DNA from 4 places in the Vibrio sp. Vb1554 genome. Region 3 is predicted to be linked to each of the others. Evidence: predicted binding sites of a transcription regulator. Region 3 holds the regulator's gene; each other region holds the start of a gene.
What was found. The regulator CRP, encoded in region 3, controls carbon source genes, mostly activating them, when cyclic AMP is high. The targets are predictions, from matches to a motif close to TGTGANNNNNNTCACA.
Positions count from the first base shown of each region.

Region 1: the regulator CRP is predicted to act here: its motif matches at 2,073-2,088, upstream of R8N28_RS16205 (NupC/NupG family nucleoside CNT transporter).
Region 2: the regulator CRP is predicted to act here: its motif matches at 3,794-3,809, upstream of R8N28_RS21675 (ExeM/NucH family extracellular endonuclease).
Region 4: the regulator CRP is predicted to act here: its motif matches at 2,625-2,640, upstream of udp (uridine phosphorylase).

Region 1 covers NZ_JAWPOJ010000019.1:75,526-80,137, reverse strand. The annotation lists gene R8N28_RS16220 (tryptophanase) at 1-792, shown strand, start outside; gene R8N28_RS16215 (DUF2913 family protein) at 871-1,482, opposite strand; tRNA gene R8N28_RS16210 (tRNA-Leu) at 1,515-1,598, opposite strand; gene R8N28_RS16205 (NupC/NupG family nucleoside CNT transporter) at 2,160-3,368, shown strand; gene R8N28_RS16200 (DUF3541 domain-containing protein) at 3,423-4,511, opposite strand; gene R8N28_RS16195 (alpha-ketoglutarate-dependent dioxygenase AlkB family protein) at 4,581-4,612, opposite strand, start outside.
Region 2 covers NZ_JAWPOJ010000040.1:21,275-25,886, reverse strand. The annotation lists gene R8N28_RS21680 (LysR family transcriptional regulator) at 1-562, opposite strand, end outside; gene R8N28_RS21675 (ExeM/NucH family extracellular endonuclease) at 730-3,684, opposite strand; gene R8N28_RS21670 (hypothetical protein) at 4,229-4,603, shown strand.
Region 3 covers NZ_JAWPOJ010000049.1:1,323-5,934, forward strand. The annotation lists gene astD (succinylglutamate-semialdehyde dehydrogenase) at 1-167, shown strand, start outside; gene R8N28_RS22670 (DUF1338 domain-containing protein) at 416-1,207, shown strand; gene crp (cAMP-activated global transcriptional regulator CRP) at 1,344-1,976, opposite strand; gene R8N28_RS22680 (phosphoribulokinase) at 2,217-3,086, opposite strand; gene R8N28_RS22685 (YheU family protein) at 3,212-3,424, opposite strand; gene R8N28_RS22690 (hydrolase) at 3,458-4,465, opposite strand; gene R8N28_RS22695 (TIGR02444 family protein) at 4,553-4,612, opposite strand, start outside.
Region 4 covers NZ_JAWPOJ010000023.1:18,665-23,276, reverse strand. The annotation lists gene R8N28_RS17655 (methyl-accepting chemotaxis protein) at 1-289, shown strand, start outside; gene R8N28_RS17650 (DUF1887 family protein) at 453-1,613, shown strand; gene udp (uridine phosphorylase) at 1,771-2,529, opposite strand; gene R8N28_RS17640 (zinc/cadmium/mercury/lead-transporting ATPase) at 2,844-4,612, opposite strand, start outside.

The DNA.
Region 1 (4,612 bases), on a different contig from region 3:
AACATGCGCAGTGTGTACGAGATTGCAACCAAGTACGATATTCCAGTGGTGATTGACTCGGCTCGTTACTGTGAGAACGCCTACTTTATCAAGCAGCGTGAAGCGGGTTACGAGAATAAATCGATTCTGGAAATCATCCGTGAGATGTACCAGTACGGTGATATGCTCACCATGTCAGCTAAGAAAGACCCGATGGTAAACATTGGTGGCATGTGTTGTATTCGTGATCATAAGGAGTTGTTCCAGGCGGTGCAGACGCGCTGCGTACCCATGGAAGGATTTGTAACATACGGCGGCATGGCTGGGCGTGATATGGAAGCGCTCGCTCGCGGTTTGTATGAAGCCGCGGATGAGGATTTTCTTCACTATAGAATTAGCCAAGTTCAATACTTAGGTGAGCGCTTACGTGAAGGCGGTATTCCGATTCAATACCCAACGGGTGGTCATGCGGTGTTTGTGGATGCCGCTAAGATTTTGCCACATATTCCAGCGGATCAGTTTCCTGCGCAGGTATTGTGTAATGCTTTGTACTTGGAAGCGGGTATTCGAGCAGTAGAGATAGGATCGTTGCTGCTTGGTCGAGATCCGGAAACGGGTAAACAAAAAGCGTCAGAGCTTGAGTTGATGCGTTTGACCATTCCACGTCGTGTCTACACAAACGATCATATGGATTACATTGCGGATGCGATTATCGAACTGAAAAATCGTGCACATGAGTTAAAAGGGCTCACTTTCGAGTACGAGCCACCAGTGCTGCGCCACTTTACTGCTCGATTTAAAGAGATCGATTAACTCAAGTTTAAATCTAGATAAGCAAAAGGCCGCGAGTTTCACGGCCTTTTTCGATTCGTTTATTTCTTAGCGTTACAGTTACGCTAACTCTAATGTGATGCGAACGAACTGGTCGTCTTGATACTGCACTTCATAATTGAAGGTACCACTGGCGTAAATGCTGCCAAGGAAAAGTGAGCGTTGACTCATTGGTCCGCGGAACAGCATCGAAATAGGAGCGATTAGGGCGTTATTATCATCGAAGTGCTGATTTAAGTTCTCAGAAAGCACACACAGCAAACAGCCGTGTTGGTCGTGAGATAAGTCGACGTCTTCCGGTCGCGATAATAACACGGTAGTCCCCAGTTTCTTCTCAATCTCGTTGATCAGCAGCAAGTAGCTATCTAGATCGGGTTGAGGGTTGCTGGGTTTGTCTGCACCGACGCAGCGCTCGAGTAATACTTCCAGATTTCCGTTCTCACCTTTTGCCTGCTGAGTCAAAGACTTTAACGGCTTTTTAATCAGCTTATAGCGATTACTCTTCAGTTTTGGTTTCAGCCATTTCTGAAGTAAGTCATTACGTTCTTTAAGGGAGAGGCCATGCGAGGACGCGTGAATTTTAAAGTGCAGGTGTAATAAAGCGTGAACCGCAAGCTCACTCAGAAGTTGATTAGCATCTGTAGACTGTCTTGCCTGCTTAGAACTTTGCATTACACTCGAACAAAATTAGGGAAGAAGGATAATGGTGCCGAGAGAGGGACTCGAACCCTCACACCAAAGGCACTAGCACCTCATGCTAGCGTGTCTACCAATTTCACCATCTCGGCATCATGATGCTCTGAATACTCAGAGGCCTCGAAAGAAGCAACGCGAATTGTATAACCAAAATCCACCTGTTGGCGAGAGCAAAATGACGAATTTTGGCTCTTTCGAGTTTGATTGCATATTTATTGGTCACTTTTATGTTTTTTACCATCAACGCCTATCCTTATGCCCTTACTTTTATTAATAGTATGACGACAAAAGAGTACTTTTGCCTAAATTTTGAACGCTTGAACGTTTGCGTAAATAAATGTGATGAATATCTCTTTTTGTTGGCTATACTTGCGTCCCGTTTAAGCGGGAATTAGGGTTTAGTTGTTCAGGACCCTTACCCATACAAGCCGTCACATGGAGCAGGCCAAGCAACATGCTCGCCAGCAGTGAATGACCCCACGGACCGGACCAGCTACGTTCAATTGCTTGTATAAGGTAAAAATAAGATGTCGAACTATTCGTTCTGTCTACATTCTGGATCTAAAAGTGAGTTATCACTCGCTGCGTTGTCCCTTTCTTCTGCCAATTCCTTTGGCTCTTTTTTCTTTTTCAACGTTTAGTAGGTCCAGCTCATGAGTGTTCTATTTAGTCTATTTGGTATTGTTGCACTGCTAGGTTGTGCTTTCCTACTTTCTGAGGGTCGTTCTTCCATTAATTGGAAAACTGTATCTCGCGCCTTGATGCTACAAATGGGGTTTGCTGCTTTGGTGCTCTATTTCCCGTTGGGTCAAGCGGCGCTGGCGAGTTTAAGTAATGGTGTCGCGGGGCTACTCAGCTTTGCTGATGAAGGGATTAAATTCCTCTTTGGTGACCTCGCTTCTTCTGGCTTTATCTTCGCTATCCGTGTCCTTCCTATCATCATCTTCTTCAGTGCTCTTATCTCCGCCCTTTACTATTTGGGCATTATGCAAAAAGTGATTCAATTTATTGGCGGCGCTATCCAGAAGTTCTTGGGTACGAGTAAAGCAGAGTCTTTGGTTGCAACAGGGAACATTTTCTTATCTCAAGGCGAGTCACCACTTCTTATTCGTCCATTTCTTTCTAACATGACTCGCTCTGAACTGTTTGCCGTGATGGCTGGTGGTATGGCTTCAGTGGCGGGCAGTGTGCTTGGTGGTTATGCTGGTTTAGGGGTCGACCTCAAATACTTGATCGCGGCAAGCTTTATGGCAGCACCAGGTAGTTTGATGATGGCAAAAATCATCGTTCCTGAGCGTCAAACGCCAAGCGATTACAACAATATTGAGCTAGATAAATCAGAAGAAAGCAACGTAATTGATGCGCTAGCAAGCGGTGCCATGGGCGGTATGAAAGTTGCCGTTGCTGTTGGTACCATGCTTATCGCTTTCGTGAGTGTTATCGCGATGGTGAACACGGGGCTAGAAAACTTGGGTGAGATACTTGGTTTCTCTGGCGTAACGCTACAAGCGATTTTTGGTTATTTGTTTGCACCTCTAGCGTGGTTGATTGGTGTGCCAAGCCACGAAATTCTAGCTGCGGGTTCATACATTGGTCAGAAAGTGGTGATGAATGAGTTTGTTGCGTTTATCGATTTTGTGCAGCACAAAGCGACACTGTCTGAGCATACTCAAATTATTATCACTTTTGCGTTGTGTGGTTTTGCGAACATTGGCTCAATTGCGATTCAGTTGGGCTCTATCGGCGTGATGGCACCTGAGCGCCGCAAAGATGTTGCAAGTCTAGGCCTAAAAGCGGTTGCTGCTGGTACACTCGCTAACCTGATGAGTGCTTGCTTAGCGGGCATTTTTATCTCTCTCTAATTTAGATTGAAGATACACACTAAAAACCCGCCTAAATGGCGGGTTTTGTTATTTCTAAGGCTTGGGCATTAAGCCGTAAGGTATCGATTTAAAAGCCTCTGGGTGCTCTTGATAAGTTGGCGCTTTATGTACCCCTTTCCAATCGAGCAGCATGATGGCTAGCACGTTACGGTGTTCGCCGTACTTGAGATCAAAGTTACCGTCGACCGACGGAATCATCCCTTTTTCTGCGTTGATTGCGTGACGAATGGCTTGGCGGGTTTTCTTTACGACCGGATCATGGTCCAAGCCTGCTAACAAAAACGAAATGCCGACTTCCGCAATCACGTCTTCTTTGGCGCGCAGTAGGATAGTGTCGATATTGTTGCGAAAGTAATCATAAATCCATTGGTGTTTCTTCTCGCTTACTCGCTCCTGATAATACTGTGAATCGGCAAAGATGATGTGCGTCATCCCATAGAGTTTGTTCCAATACTGCTGAGCTGAAAGCATCTTATCTTTATCGTCGGGGTAGGTGTCACGGAAGGTTTGAGTGAATTCCTCGACCACATCTTGCTCTCCTAACTGACGAAGCCAGTAGACTTGGTTTGCAAGCTGAGCTGCCCATGCTTCTATCATCTCTTTGTCCGTAACGTAACGCGAGAAATCGTAGCGCCTAATAATTTTTCTCAGCGTTTTGTCTTGTTTATGCTTTAGGCCATATTCGTTTGCTCTTGCCATTGCGCCAAGCAAATCCACACCAAGATAAAGGTACTCAGGATGGTGTTTAGTCACGGTATAGCGTCGCTGCCCTCGTTCGGTTTCTTTCTCTTGATACGTGGTCAGCCTTTGAGATGAATAGAGAATGATGTCTTCTGGTTCAACAACTTCATTAGCAAATTGGTTTAACCGGCTGGCTACTTGTGCCATGTCGGTCCAAATGGCAGCGTGATATTTCTCATCTAATGTTTGGCGGTACATGCGTAAGCCAAAATGGCCCTCTTTAAACGCCGGGAAAGTGAACAGTTCCTGTTCGTAGGTACTACGAATCAACTGCGCTGATTGAGTATTATCGAGAAGCGGTACCTCTTCCTGTGATGCCTGAGCTGCAAAGGTAAGTGAGCAAGAGAGTAAGACCGCTAAGCTAAGAGGTTTAATACGCATAAATCCATTCCCTATGAAGTCCTGAACCTAAACCTACCATCAATATTAATTGAGAATGTAAAAGCTGAGTCAATAGTTAAAAATTTGCCTAAAAGTCAGGT
Region 2 (4,612 bases), on a different contig from region 3:
GCGCTTGTTCCCAACTGACTTGCTTATGCTCGGCGAGCGGATGGTCTTGCCGGCAAACAAAGCACAGGTAATCGCGAAACAGTAAATCAAAGTTCAATTCTGGGTGATTCGGATTGGTGTTGATGCCGATGTCTGCCTGCCCTTGTAGTACTGAATGGGTAATGTCATCAACCCGTTCTTCAATTAAGCGAAAAGTAAAATCTGGATAGCGCTTTTTCAGGTCATTGAGGGTTTTCGGCGCTAAGGATGCACACAACGTATATAGCGACGAAACCACCAGCGACTTGTTGTAGCCGTGCTGGCGGTCTTTGTTTTGCTGAACTAGTTTATCCAAGCGATTAACGATAAATCGCGCTTCCTGATACAACTGCTCGCCCGCTTCGGTGAGGATGATTTTCCTGCCTTGGCGCTGATAGAGTTCGCTGGCAAGTTGCTGGGTCAGCTTTTTCATCATCTGGCTCAACGCAGACTGGGTGATGTGCACCTTTTCAGCGGCATAAGTAAAATTTTGTTCCTCAGCCAAGGCGATAAAAGCTTTGAGCTGACGATAGCTAATGTCCATTTAGTAGTCTCACCCTTTGCTCTGCTGAAAAAGTATACCCAAACTTGGTAACTAATACGTCAATATGATTATCCATTTCTATATTTTTTCTGAATAAAAAGGCCAGCATAGGCTGGCCTTTGGTCTTTACAGCTATTTAGGAACTGTTTGTCAGGAAGTAAATTCGCTTAGCGGCGACGACGGAATAAGCCGAGACCTAGCAGCGCAAATAGAGCACCAAAACCAAACGAACCACCATCTGAATCCTTCGACCCTTCTGTTCCAGCTTCAGTTTGCGTCATTGAAACATCACGAACAGAGCTAAACTTCACGATATTACCTGTCGAGTCAGTCACTTTCTCTTCTAACTGATAATTACCTTGCTCTGGCGTTTGTTCAAACTCAATATTCACGCTACGCGCATCAATATCAGCTTGAACTAAAGTTTGGCTAGCCGAGTAAGCTTTCGTATCGCTGCTTGCCGCAGCCGCTTGTGTGGATGGCGTTAAGTTCACCGTAACAATATCGCCCACAACCGCCGTTGGTGGTAAACGGACATCGACGGCTAAGTTGTCACCTGCTTTCGGTAAATCGATGTCATCATCTGGTAAATCAATCGCGATGATCACTGGATCGTGGTCAGAGGCAGAGAACGCATCTTTGTACTTCGGCATATCACCTGTGTACTTGTTGCTGTATTCGAACAAGTTACTCTCTAGTGAGTTGATGTGCCAATCTTCAATTGCTACCACTTTTTGCGCTAGGCTGCTGCTTGCCAATGCGTGGTCCAAATTACCCAGCTCGCCCGAATAGGTGTAAGAAAACGTATCAGTACCGTGCAGCAACGTGTTTAAATTGTGCAGACCGTAACCTTTTTCAATTTTGGTCTTCTCTACTTGAAGTTCACCATCACCAATGGTTGTGTAAGCAGCAGTATAAATGTCACGGCCGTATTTCTCTTTCGAGTAATCAGTCAGTGTCAGAAGTGGGTCTTCCATGCCATAAGCATTGAGGTCGCCCATGAGCAATACATCGCCTTTCACCTCTTTCAACGCTTCACCCACTGCGTGCGCAGCAGAAACGCGGAAGTTGTTACAGTTGCCTTGCAGATCCGCTGGCTCAGAATCTTCTACACCAGCAATCCACTCTTCAATACACTCAGAGCCTTTCGACTTAAAGTGGTTTACGACAATAGACAAATCTTCACCCGTCTCTTTCACCGTAAAGGTCTGAAGTAGACTGTGGCGTTGGTACTTATCGTAAGCAGGGTTACTTTCTGTGCCCTCTTTACGAGTAATTGTGTTTTCTGCAATGTGCTGCTCTGGCGTGATGATCACTTTTGCAGCGTCTTTTGGCGTTACTGCGTTAGCACGATATAAAATCGCCACCATGATCGCATCACTGCCAAAGTATTCGTCTTGGTATTTGTCTTGCTCTTCGATTTCGACATACGTGTAATGAGCTTCAGCGTCATCAATCTCAGCATTTAGGGCATCAACTAAGTTTTGGATAGCACTGCCATCACCAAAGCCGTTGTTTTCCACTTCCATCAAACCAATGATGTCAGCGTCCATCTTGTTCATCGCCGCAACGATTTTCGCTTGTTGGATCAGGAACTCATCTAGGTTAGTCGCACCACGGTTTTGTCCGGTTGGGTTTTCATGGCCACTGTCAGCCACGGAGTTGAAGTAGTTCAGTACGTTGAAGCTTGCAATACGCAAATCTGAGTCCGCAATCGCTGGGGCATCTTTACGAGCCACATCGAAGCCTTCACCTGAAGTCACAAAGTTGGTGTTATCGACTTCATTGGTCGCAATCAGGCGGTATTCGTTGTAGCTGTAAGCCACGACACCCTGAAGACCTTCTACTCGAGAACCAAGGCGAATGTGCTGCTCTGAAGAGCCATCTTGGTCTGCATCTTTAGCAAAATCTGGGTAGTATGGGATTTGGCCGTTTGGTGCTTTGCCATCTGATTCTAGGTATACGCGGTTTGCTGCGTTGTCTTTTGCTAGCTCAACGGCTGCATCGCTCTCTGCCGCGTGTAATTGAGTCGGCTTTAACAATGGCGCTTCATGAGAGAGCATCATATTGTTACGACGTGAATCGTAGTCGTAAGAGAAGTTGCGAGTTACAAACAAGTCACTTGCCGAGGTCAACTCAACTTGCATCCCTTCATGACGCTCAAGCGCATCACGTAGTGTCTCACCTTCTTTGATAACAAGATCGGTAACTCGAGAGGTTTCAGAGGTGCCTGTTTTCACATAGCTGTTAGCATCAGAAGCAAGCTGAGTATTGCTGTAATACTCTTGAACTTTACCTTTCACACAAACAACGTCACCAGCTTTCAGCGCCGTGTCTGCCGCGTCAGTATGAATGAACAAGCCTTCTGAGGTCTTGTCGTTGTTGTCGCTTTCTAATGCTTGTAGGTAGAAACCTTTGGTTAGGCCAGTGGTAACAGCAGTCACGACACCAGTTACGAAATGATCTTCGTCAGTAATGTATGGGTAACCATCAATGAATGGAGACGTATCGCCTTCACCTTGAATATCTTGGATGGTAGTGAAGTTAGGTTGCTGACCGTCTACTTCACAAGCGAATGGTGCTGGTGGCTCAGTCGCATTTAGCTCACCAAGGCCGTCAATGTTGTCTTTCTCAAATGCCGTCCACTGAGATGCATCATAAGTAGCAGAAGGGGTTAGTGCATCACTGTTACGAACTAATGTGGTGTCTTTACCAAAATCTACGTCACCCATCACACCGATGATGTCGTGCACTTCACCATCTTTAAGCAGTGCGATCGGGTCGTCACCGTTAAAGTTCGCAACGCTTTTATCTGTGATATCCGAGACAGCTTTGATGGTATCGCTCGCGTCACCATGCGCCAGTACATACACTTGGTTAGCTTGTAGCGTCACTTGGCTAAGGTCGAATGTGCTACCCCAAGTACCACCACCGTTTGATGATTTCGCCAACTCGTAGCCAGTGAGTGTCACCGCAGTATCACCCGTATTAGCGATCTCTACCGCTTTATTATAAGCGCCGCCTTCTACGTATTGGGAAATAATAATCTCTGCGTTCGCGTTTGCACTAAGTGCACTGGCGATGGTTAATGCGAGTATTGAGGGTTTGATTAACGTGTCCATTGTCATACCTGATATTTATGTAAATGCAAACTTAGCTCTGGTTAGAGCCTGCCATTTGCGTCTACTATCAGGTTTATTTATGAAATAAATAAGAATGAGTAATTAAAGCCGTGAAATGAATCACATGTGAATATAAGAAAATATGCCAGAGCATCCCATTCAAACATTTTTTGTAATAAATACAGAGCGCTATTGATAAACAAGTCAGAATTTAGATTGATTACTCAGTTTACTTTTTCACTTCATGTTAAGGAGTAGAAAATACATCACTTGTTGAGTTGCTTATTAACCCAACCGTTCCTGTTACAAATAAAAAATATAATTAGTCACTAATTTAGAATGCTTTAATTTTCACTTGTATCACTGTTCAAGCCCAAGAATCTATTACTCGCTTCGTTCTCTCTTTTACAGGCCCCTCATACTTCAAAGTTTTCATGATTTATTCAATAACTTTTCATTACTCACTAGCCAAAAATATACACAAAAGATATAACACCTGCGCGAGACAACAAGATCTCATTAGCTGTAAACCCAGGAACGACAAATGAAAACAATTCAACGCAGTGTGCTAGCTATCTCCCTACTTGGCTTGATAGCGGGGTGTCAGTTGACCGCCAGTGAGCCACTTCAACCTACGGCGAATCAAGACATCATCGAATCAGCCAAAAATGAACTGGATGGTATTGAAGAACTAGAAGTCAGTGACGAGGGTGTTATTACCTTTACTCAACGTCTAAGAACGCCAGGAACCTACTGGATTCCAGCGAGAATTAAAGAACTCAGCTACGATATATCATGCGTACAGCTTAGTTACTTCATTGATAGAGGCATGGTTGTGAAGTCTGCCTTTCTAGGGGCTCGAGGACGTGTTGAATATTACGACATGGAACGCTGTATGAAAGACACGCCATTTCAGTAATACAGGCAT
Region 3 (4,612 bases):
AGCTCACTGGTGCAAGCGGTGATGCGCCATTTGGTGGTCCGGGGGCGTCGGGTAACTTGCGCCCAAGCGCTTACTACGCAGCAGATTACTGTGCGTACCCAATGGCATCAATGGAAGGTCAAGAGACTGTCTTGCCTGCAACATTGAGTCCAGGTGTAGCGCTATAAGTTTTAATAATAGAGTCGCAACTATGCATTGCGGCTCACCTTGCCGGCGCATCATTTAGGTATGGGTTGTAGTGATCGTTGGCAGAACACGAAAAGTGAGCAAAGACTCGGAAAAGCGTGTTGACTGACTGGCATTTACCGTCACAGGTTGATGGTTGCTCGTTCATTATTCTGGACAACTTTTGTTGTGAACGAGCAGCCAACTTCCGCTTACCTTTAAACTCTACATCTCGTAACAAGGAGTCGTTATGACGCCCGATGTGTTATTTGAATCGCTATGGCAAGATTACATTCAACGTCTTTGCCCTTCGGCGGCTAAAGTGCATCAGCTGCTTCAAGAAGATGAGCCTCTGATTAATGATCATATAGCTTTACGTACCTTCAATATCGCGCCTCTTGGTATTGAAACTCTAGCTAAGCCATTTGTAGCTATTGGTTACAAGGCGTGTGGTGATTACGTTTTCGAAAGCAAAAAGCTGGTTGCTAAGCACTATGAGCACCCAGATCCGAAGCAACCTAAAGTATTTATTAGTGAGCTAAAAGTTGAAGAGTGCTCGCCTGAGCTACAAGAGATTGTGAAAAATTTGGTGGCACAAGTCGATGCTGACAAGCTGAACGATAGCGCATTCTTACATGGTGGACGCTTGTGGGATTTAAGCTTTGCTGATTACCAAACGTTGGCTAAAGAAAGTGAGTACGCATCTTGGCTTGCGGCGCATGGTTACGGAGCAAACCACTTCACGGTGAGCGTTAACCAACTCAATGAATATGAAGAAGTGAAGCAGGTAAACGATCATCTGCGTACCGCTGGGTTTACCATTAATGAAAATGGTGGTGAAGTGAAGGGCACTCCTGAGGTGTTGCTAGAGCAGTCATCGACCATGGCTGATAAAGTAGCGGTTCGTTTTAGCGAAGGCACTGAAATTATCCCTGGCGGGTTTTATGAATTTGCTAAGCGCTATCCGATGGAAAATGGTGATTTGTACCCAGGTTTCGTGGCCGCTTCAGCTGACAAAATCTTTGAAAGTACGAATGGCTAAGTTTTAGGGTTAACCTGTTAAGCTTACTCATTAGTGTTCGCTGCACCCTATCTCATTTGGTCATGAGCAAATAAAAAGCCACCAATGTTGCCATTGGTGGCTTTTATAATTTTGTTCGTGTCACTCTAGTTTGAGATTAACGAGTACCGTAAACCACGATGGTTTTACCGTGAGCAGAGATTAGGTTCTGCTCTTCTAGCATCTTCAAAATACGACCTACTGTCTCACGAGAACAGCCAACAATTTGACCGATTTCTTGACGAGTGATCTTGATTTGCATGCCGTCTGGGTGAGTCATTGCGTCTGGTTGTTTTGCAAGGTTCAGAAGCGTCTGAGCGATACGACCAGTTACGTCTAGGAACGCCAGGTCACCCACTTTTTGGCTAGTTACTTGAAGACGACGAGCCATCTGCGCAGAAAGACGCATTAGGATGTCTGGGTTTACTTGGATAAGCTGACGGAACTTCTTGAAAGAAATTTCAGCAACTTCACAAGGAGATTTAGCACGAACCCAAGCTGTGCGCTCTTGGTCTTCCTCGAATAGACCAAGTTCACCAATAAAGTCTCCTTGGTTTAGGTAAGAAAGGATCATCTCCTTACCTTCTTCGTCTTTGATAAGAACCGCAACAGAACCTTTAACGATGTAGTACAAAGTTTCTGCCTTTTCGCCCGCGTGAATTAGCGTGCTCTTTGAAGGGTACTTATGAATATGACAGTGTGAAAGAAACCACTCTAATGTTGGGTCGGTTTGAGGTTTACCTAGAACCATAATATCTCACTTCCTCTGCAGGGTACGCTTGCGCTATCCATATTTTAGCTAAGCCTGAATTAGGCCTACTAGAATAAGAGCACTTTTTATATGCTGCAAGCTCTCTTGTGTTTCGGTAAGAAATAGTATCCTTTTTCGAAAACGATTTCTTGATTTTAATCGTGCCATGATTGAGATTTTGTAAGCAAAACTGTGCACATGATCACGGTATGAAAAGTAAACATCTTCGCAGGCAGGTTTTTAGCCAATTTTCCCTGTTTCGATGAGCTGTTGTAGGATAGGCCGAACTATGAGCTCCATTGCAAAGCTCATCTTACCGCCGGGTACGACAATCGTGTTGTGGCGTGACATGAATGAGCCATCAATCATGGCCAGCAGATATGGGAAGTCGACATTCTTGATACCGCGTAGGCGAATCACCACAAAACTCTCATCCAAACTAGGGATGCCTTTTGCATTAAGTGGGTTGGAAGTATCAACGGTCGGTACGCGCTGGAAGTTGATGTGAGTACGAGAAAACTGAGGAGTGATATAGTTGAGGTAATCGTCCATGGATCGCACGATTGAGTCCATTACCGCTTCACGCGAATGGCCGCGATCGCGAGTGTCGCGTACGAATTTTTGTATCCACTCTAAGTTCACAATCGGCACCATGCCAATTAAGAAATCCACATGTTGAGCAACATTAACATCACCATCCACCACGCCACCATGTAACCCTTCATAAAACAGCACGTCGCTGTTTTCGGGTAAGTCTTGCCACGGTGTAAACGTGCCTGGCATTTGATTGTAGGGAACCGCTTCGTCAAACGTGTGCAGATAACGGCGCACGCTGCCAGTGCCATCATGCCCGAACTTACGGAAAAACTCTTCTAGTCCCGGGAAGTCATTAGCTTGTGGGCCAAAGTAGCTAATGTGTCGACCTTGCTCGCGGGCTTTGCGAATTTCGATGTCCATTTCTGGGCGAGTAAAGCGATGGAAGCTATCGCCTTCAACCCATGCGGGTTTAACGTTCATCATATTGAACATTTTACGGAAGGCTTCAGATGTAGTGGTCGTGCCGGCACCGGACGAACCAGTAACCGCAATAATTGGGTGTTTAGCTGACATGACAAACCTTGTCGAAAATTACTTACCTGTAATGTGCAGTAGAGTTACTACTGCACGGTCGATATCCCACTATAGCACGTAACAATACCTTGTCATCGAGTGGGATACGGTAAAATGTGAAGGGTCTAAAATTTTGTTTTATGTTGAATATCGACGGTTTCGTGTAGCTCAGAGAACACGATAACCGCTTCACCTTTTTCCAATTGAGCTTTAACTTGATCAATTTTGTCTTGCAAAGAAACCTCGACGGTTCCGTAATCCGTTCCTTCGCGTAAGACGAATTCACGAATTAAGTTTTCCAATGTTTCCGGCGCAATGTCTTGCCATGGAATGATCATAAATACCTCTAACTTTTATGATGAGCGGCTAGTTTACTGCGTTCGTTGCTTGGATACAGCAGAAAGGTAATCTGCGGCGATACTTTCGTAATACGCGGGCAGCGCTTCCTCCAACCAAAACTTAGGTTTTAACGCCGTTCCTGTCAGGAAGCCAACATGGCCACCGTGTTCAAAGAGACGGTAATCAATGTTATCTGGCAGAACAAACTTCGGGATCACATCGTCGGTCATGAACGGATCGTCTTTGGCATGGATGATCAGTGTGGGTAGCGTGATTTGCTGTAGTTTACTTAAGCCAGAGCATTGGTCGTAATAATCTTGTGCGTCTTTGAAGCCATGCAATGGTGCCGTAATCAAATCATCGAATTCATACAATCGTGTGACACGTTTTATTGAGTTGTAGGACAGCGCAAGCTCGCCATGCAGTAGATGATGCTTTTGTAACGCGTTACGTTTCAGTGAAGAAAGCAGATAACGGCGATACACTTTCGAAAAGCCTTGTTCTATACGGTTTGCACACGCCGCTAGGTCTAAAGGCGCTGAGATAATAGTCGCTGCATTCAAAATAGGGTGGTCTTTATATTGGGCTAAATAATTTGCCAACATGTTACCGCCAAGAGAAATACCAACTGCAACTTTGGGATTATCAGGAAAACGTTGTTCAAGGTGCTCTAGGAAGTAACGAGCATCCGTCACTTCACCCGAGTGGTAAGCTCGTGCTTTTTTGTTTGGTTTACCGCTGCAGCCACGAAAATGCATCATCACCGACAGCCATCCAGATTGAGCAAATGCATTCATTAACCCATTGGCATAAGGGCTATAGAAGCACCCCTCTAATCCATGAAATAAAACAAAAATCGGCTTTTTTTGTGCAGGCTCTTGGGTTGGGTCCTCGCTCCACGCGAGATCGAGAAAGTCGCCATCGGATGTATCGAGGGTTTGCCAAATCGGCGTAAATAACGCTTTTTTGCGAATAAAACGCGGCAAAAGCGTTTGGAGATGCGGGTTTTTGATCCCGGCGGCTGCGAAAAATTGTGTCATACCTAACTGCTCTTATGCGGTCCTTCGGTGTCCGTTGAAGAACTTATTAATATAATCCTTTATAAAGATTATAGGTATTCTACAGATTTATGGGCGTTTTGGTGGTTGAATGTTTGGCACCGGAATAGCAAAGGCTTGCTGCAAATG
Region 4 (4,612 bases), on a different contig from region 3:
AAGCTGTATGAGCGATATGGAGATGTCGGTTGAGCAAGCATCAAAAGCGAACAGCTCAATGGAAGAGATCCAGGCGCTAATCATCGAAATCAGCCAAATGAGTACGCACATTTCACAAGCAGCAGCAGAGCAAAGTGAAACATCAACAGACATTGCTCGCAGCATTGAAGATATTAACAACATCGCCGATGAAAGTTTCCAAGCCATGTCGAGTATCGCACAAACCAGTGAATCACTGACCCACTTGGCTCATCAGCAAAATGAATTGGTCCACCGATTTAAGTTATAAATACTTTATAATTAAGAGCATTAATTAGTGCAATCAACTGTATAAGGGCGACTTTTTGTTAAGTCGCCCTTGTTTTTTGTCGGCCATGTCTACATATGATTAATAAGGCCAGCTCATCCCCTTGCACAACTCTTTTCGAGCGGCCTCATAAAAAGGAAAATCTATGGCTGTTCATGTTGGTATTATCGACCAAGACCCAGTGAGATTGGTCACTCCTCTATTAGATAATCGTACGCTAAGCACACATATCGTCTTCATCGGAGACAAGAGCCAGTTAGATATATTTGACCGACTGAGTGCCGTTTTAGATCAACGAGAAATTACTTCTGAATTTTTTGAAATTCCATCCGCTGTTAATACATCTCTGATCAAACAAGCAATTCAAAAACTGGCAAAAGATCTCCATGAACGCGGCGAAGATGTAAAATTGAACGCGAGCTGTGGTCTTCGTCATCGCTTGTTGTCGGTGTACGAAGTTTTCCGTACCTATCGCTGGCCAATTTTTGTGGTTGAGCCTAGTAGCGATAAGCTTTGTTGGTTATACCCTGATGGCAAAGAAGATACCCAAGTCGAAGATCACATTACGATTGCAGATTACCTCACTATCTTTGGTGCACGCGGCGAGTTTCACCACGTTGATTTACCACCTCTTCTTGATAAAAAATTGTATGAACTTGGTGAACGATGGGCCTCAAATGCGCTTGAGCTTGGGCCAGGTCTAGCAACACTTAACTACCTTGCAACCACATGCCGCAAAGAACAAAAGCTTGATGTCGAGCTCTCCGAAAAACAGCAGGGCTACCGTGAGCTCAACATGTTGCTTTCAGATTTAGTAGAAGCAGAAATCGCCACCTATGAGAATGGCGTTTTAACGTTTGCAGATGAAGATGCTCGACGCTTTTCAAACGGTGAGTGGTTAGAAACTTTGGTTCACAGCACCGTGAAGCAAATCCAAGACACCATGCCGACGATCCAAGATCGATCGTTAAATGTTCAGGTTTATCGCAAACTTGGTGAAAGTGAAGTACGCAATGAGTTAGATGTCGCAACAGTTGTAAACAACAAGCTGCACATCATCGAATGCAAAACCAAAGGCATGAGAGATGACGGCGACGATACTTTATATAAGTTAGAATCGCTTCGCGATCTATTAGGTGGCTTACAAGCGCGCGCAATGTTGGTGAGCTTCCGTCCTCTTCGTCACAATGACATTACTCGTGCTGAAGACTTAGGGCTAGCCCTGATTGGCCCTGATGAGCTTAAAGATTTAAGAACGCACTTAACTGCTTGGTTTAAAGACGCGGGCGGTTCAGACGAGATATAGTGCCATTAAGAAAAGCTAAAATTCACAACGATAAAAAGCAGCATTAATGCTGCTTTTTTTATACCTAAATTTTAGCTGTACGCATTTCTATAAGTAGAAAAAAACCAGAGGTTAGCCTCTGGTTTTTTCTGTTTGTTTAAATGCCAACTATAGCGGCTTAAAGCATTTTACGCGCTGCTTCTACAACCACTTTAATTGAACGCGCTTCCGTTTCTTTCAGAGTTGAATGATCTGGAATCTCTTTTTGTGTACGGTTGATGATAACACCAGCCACACAACCCGCTTTTAAACCAGAGCTCGCACACATTGTTAGCAGTGTTGCCGACTCCATCTCGAAGTTAAGTACGCCCATGTCTTGCCATTCTTGCATAGAGCCTTGGAAACGCTTAACAACACGACCAGAGAACGTATCGTAACGTTCTTGACCAGGGTAGAACGTGTCGCTTGATGCAGTCACACCCATGTGAACTGTAGCGCCAGACTCTTCTACCGCTGCTTTCATTGCGGTTGCTACTTCAAAGTCAGCAACTGCTGGGAATTCCATAGGAGCAAAGTGTAGGCTCGCACCGTCAAGACGAACTGACCCCGTCGTTACGATCATGTCACCCACGTTTACATGCGGTTGAATTGCACCCGTTGTACCAACACGTAGGAAAGTGCGAACACCAAGCTGTGCCAATTCCTCAACTGCGATAGAGGTAGAAGGACCACCAATACCTGTAGAACAAACCACAACAGGTTTACCGTCTAGCTCTGCACGGTATAGCGTGTATTCACGATGGCTTGCTAGAAATACTGGATTTTCCATTTGTTCTGCGATTTTTTGAACACGCGCTGGGTCACCAGGAATGATCGCTAGAGTCGCACCATTAAGATCAGCTTCAGTAACACCTAAATGGAATACAGCTTGAGACATAAGTCGCTCCTTATTGTGGCTTATTTTATGAACAATAAGCTCATTAATCAGTTATTGGGTACAGATGCACTGTAGCGAACCTTTCACCAACATAGAGTGATCACAATCACAATGACAAAATGTAATGAAAATGAAATTTCAAACAAAACTGGTATTGATCACACTTTAAGGGGCATTAGATCATTTTGTTGCATAGCAATGCGTGATTTCAAGGACGAGAAAAACGTCTGATCGCATCAGGTGAATACGGTTAAAAAAAGCCCGATACACGAATGCCTCGGGCTATTAATGAGTGGGATCAATGGTTAGGTCAGTTATTTGATCTGCTTGGACTCAAAACGAAGTAATCTCAACGCATTCAATGTCACCAGTGCTGTTGCACCACTGTCGGCTAATACAGCAACCCACAACCCAGTAACACCAAGTAAACTTGTCACTAAGAATACACCTTTCAAACCTAGCGCTAACGCGACATTCTGACGAATGTTACTTAGCGTCGCACGCGACAGTTCTATCATGGCAGGTAGCTCAATCAAACGGTTGTGTGTTAACGCCGCATCAGCAGTCTCGAGCGCAACATCCGTACCGCCTCCCATCGCAATGCCGATACTCGAAGCTTTCATGGCTGGAGCATCATTGATACCGTCTCCCACCATCGCAACGGTGTGTTGTTGTGATAGCTTCTCGACGTAATGCACCTTGTCTGCAGGTAACAAACTCGCTTTATAATCCAAGCCTATTCTATTTGCCATTGCTTCTGCACTTCTCGGGTTGTCACCCGTTAGCATCACCGACGTGACCCCAAGTTCCTTCAACATTGCGATGGCTTGCTGGGCATCTGAGCGCAATGTGTCTTGCCATGCGATCACGCCAATGACCTCGTCATCGTAACGAACAATGACAACCGTTTTACCTTGTTGTTCCAACGTAACTACTTGCTCTATGGCTTCCTGAGAAAGTGGAAAGTCTGCCTTTGAAGGCGTGACCACTTGGACCATTTTTCCATCGACGTAACCAGTGACACCAGAGCCTACTTGCGCGGTTTTATCCAACGCTTCAGGAATAGTAAGCCCCTGCTCTTGCACTTTGGTAACTAAAGAAACCGCTAGAGGATGACTTGAACCAACCTCGATTGACGCAGTTAGGCTAAGTAACTTGTCTTCATCCATATCAAAAGCAAAGACATCAGTCACTTCTGGTTTACCTTGCGTCAGTGTCCCAGTTTTATCAAATGCGACAGACTCAACCTTGCCAAGCAACTCAAGCGCCGCACCACCTTTGATCAATGCGCCCCGCTTAGCAGCTGCCGCCAAGCCAGAAGTGATCGCCGCAGGCGTTGAAATGACTAATGCACATGGACAAGCAATCAACAGCAGGGCGAGTCCTCGATAGATCCACGTTTCCCACGGTTGGGCAAATAGTAATGGCGGCGTAACGATAACCATCAGAGACACCAGCATCATTAGCGGCGTATACCAACGGCTAAATTTATCAAGAAAGCGTTCTAATGGTGCCTTACGGGATTCTGCTTCTTCAATCAAATGAAGAATTCGGTCTATCGCATTCTCGCCCTGACGGGAAGTCACCTGTAAGCGAACCACTTTATCGACAACCACAGCCCCGGCCATCACTTTGCCACCGGTTTGATGTTCAACGGGAACAGATTCTCCCGTTAACGCACTTTCGTCAAAACTCGCAAGCGCATCTTGCAAAACACCGTCGGCAGGCAAACGACCTCCGGGGGCGACTTCTATGATATCCCCTGGTTTAAGCTGAGCAGCTGGTACTTCTTTACGTTCACCATCAATTATTAAAATTGAATTTTCTGGGACTAAGTCCATTAACGCCTGGACACCGCTTCGCGCGCGAGATGATGCATATGCTTCTAACTTTTCACCAATAAGGAAAAGCAATAACACCATTGCGGCTTCGGCGGTTTCACCTAAATATAAAGCGCCGAGCGCCGCTACACTCATTAACGTTTCAATCGCAAAAGGCGTACCGCTACGCGCCAACTTAAATGCTTTGAGCGCGATTGGGTATAAACCAAGTAAACACGTCAAAGTGAATAACCAAGCGCTTA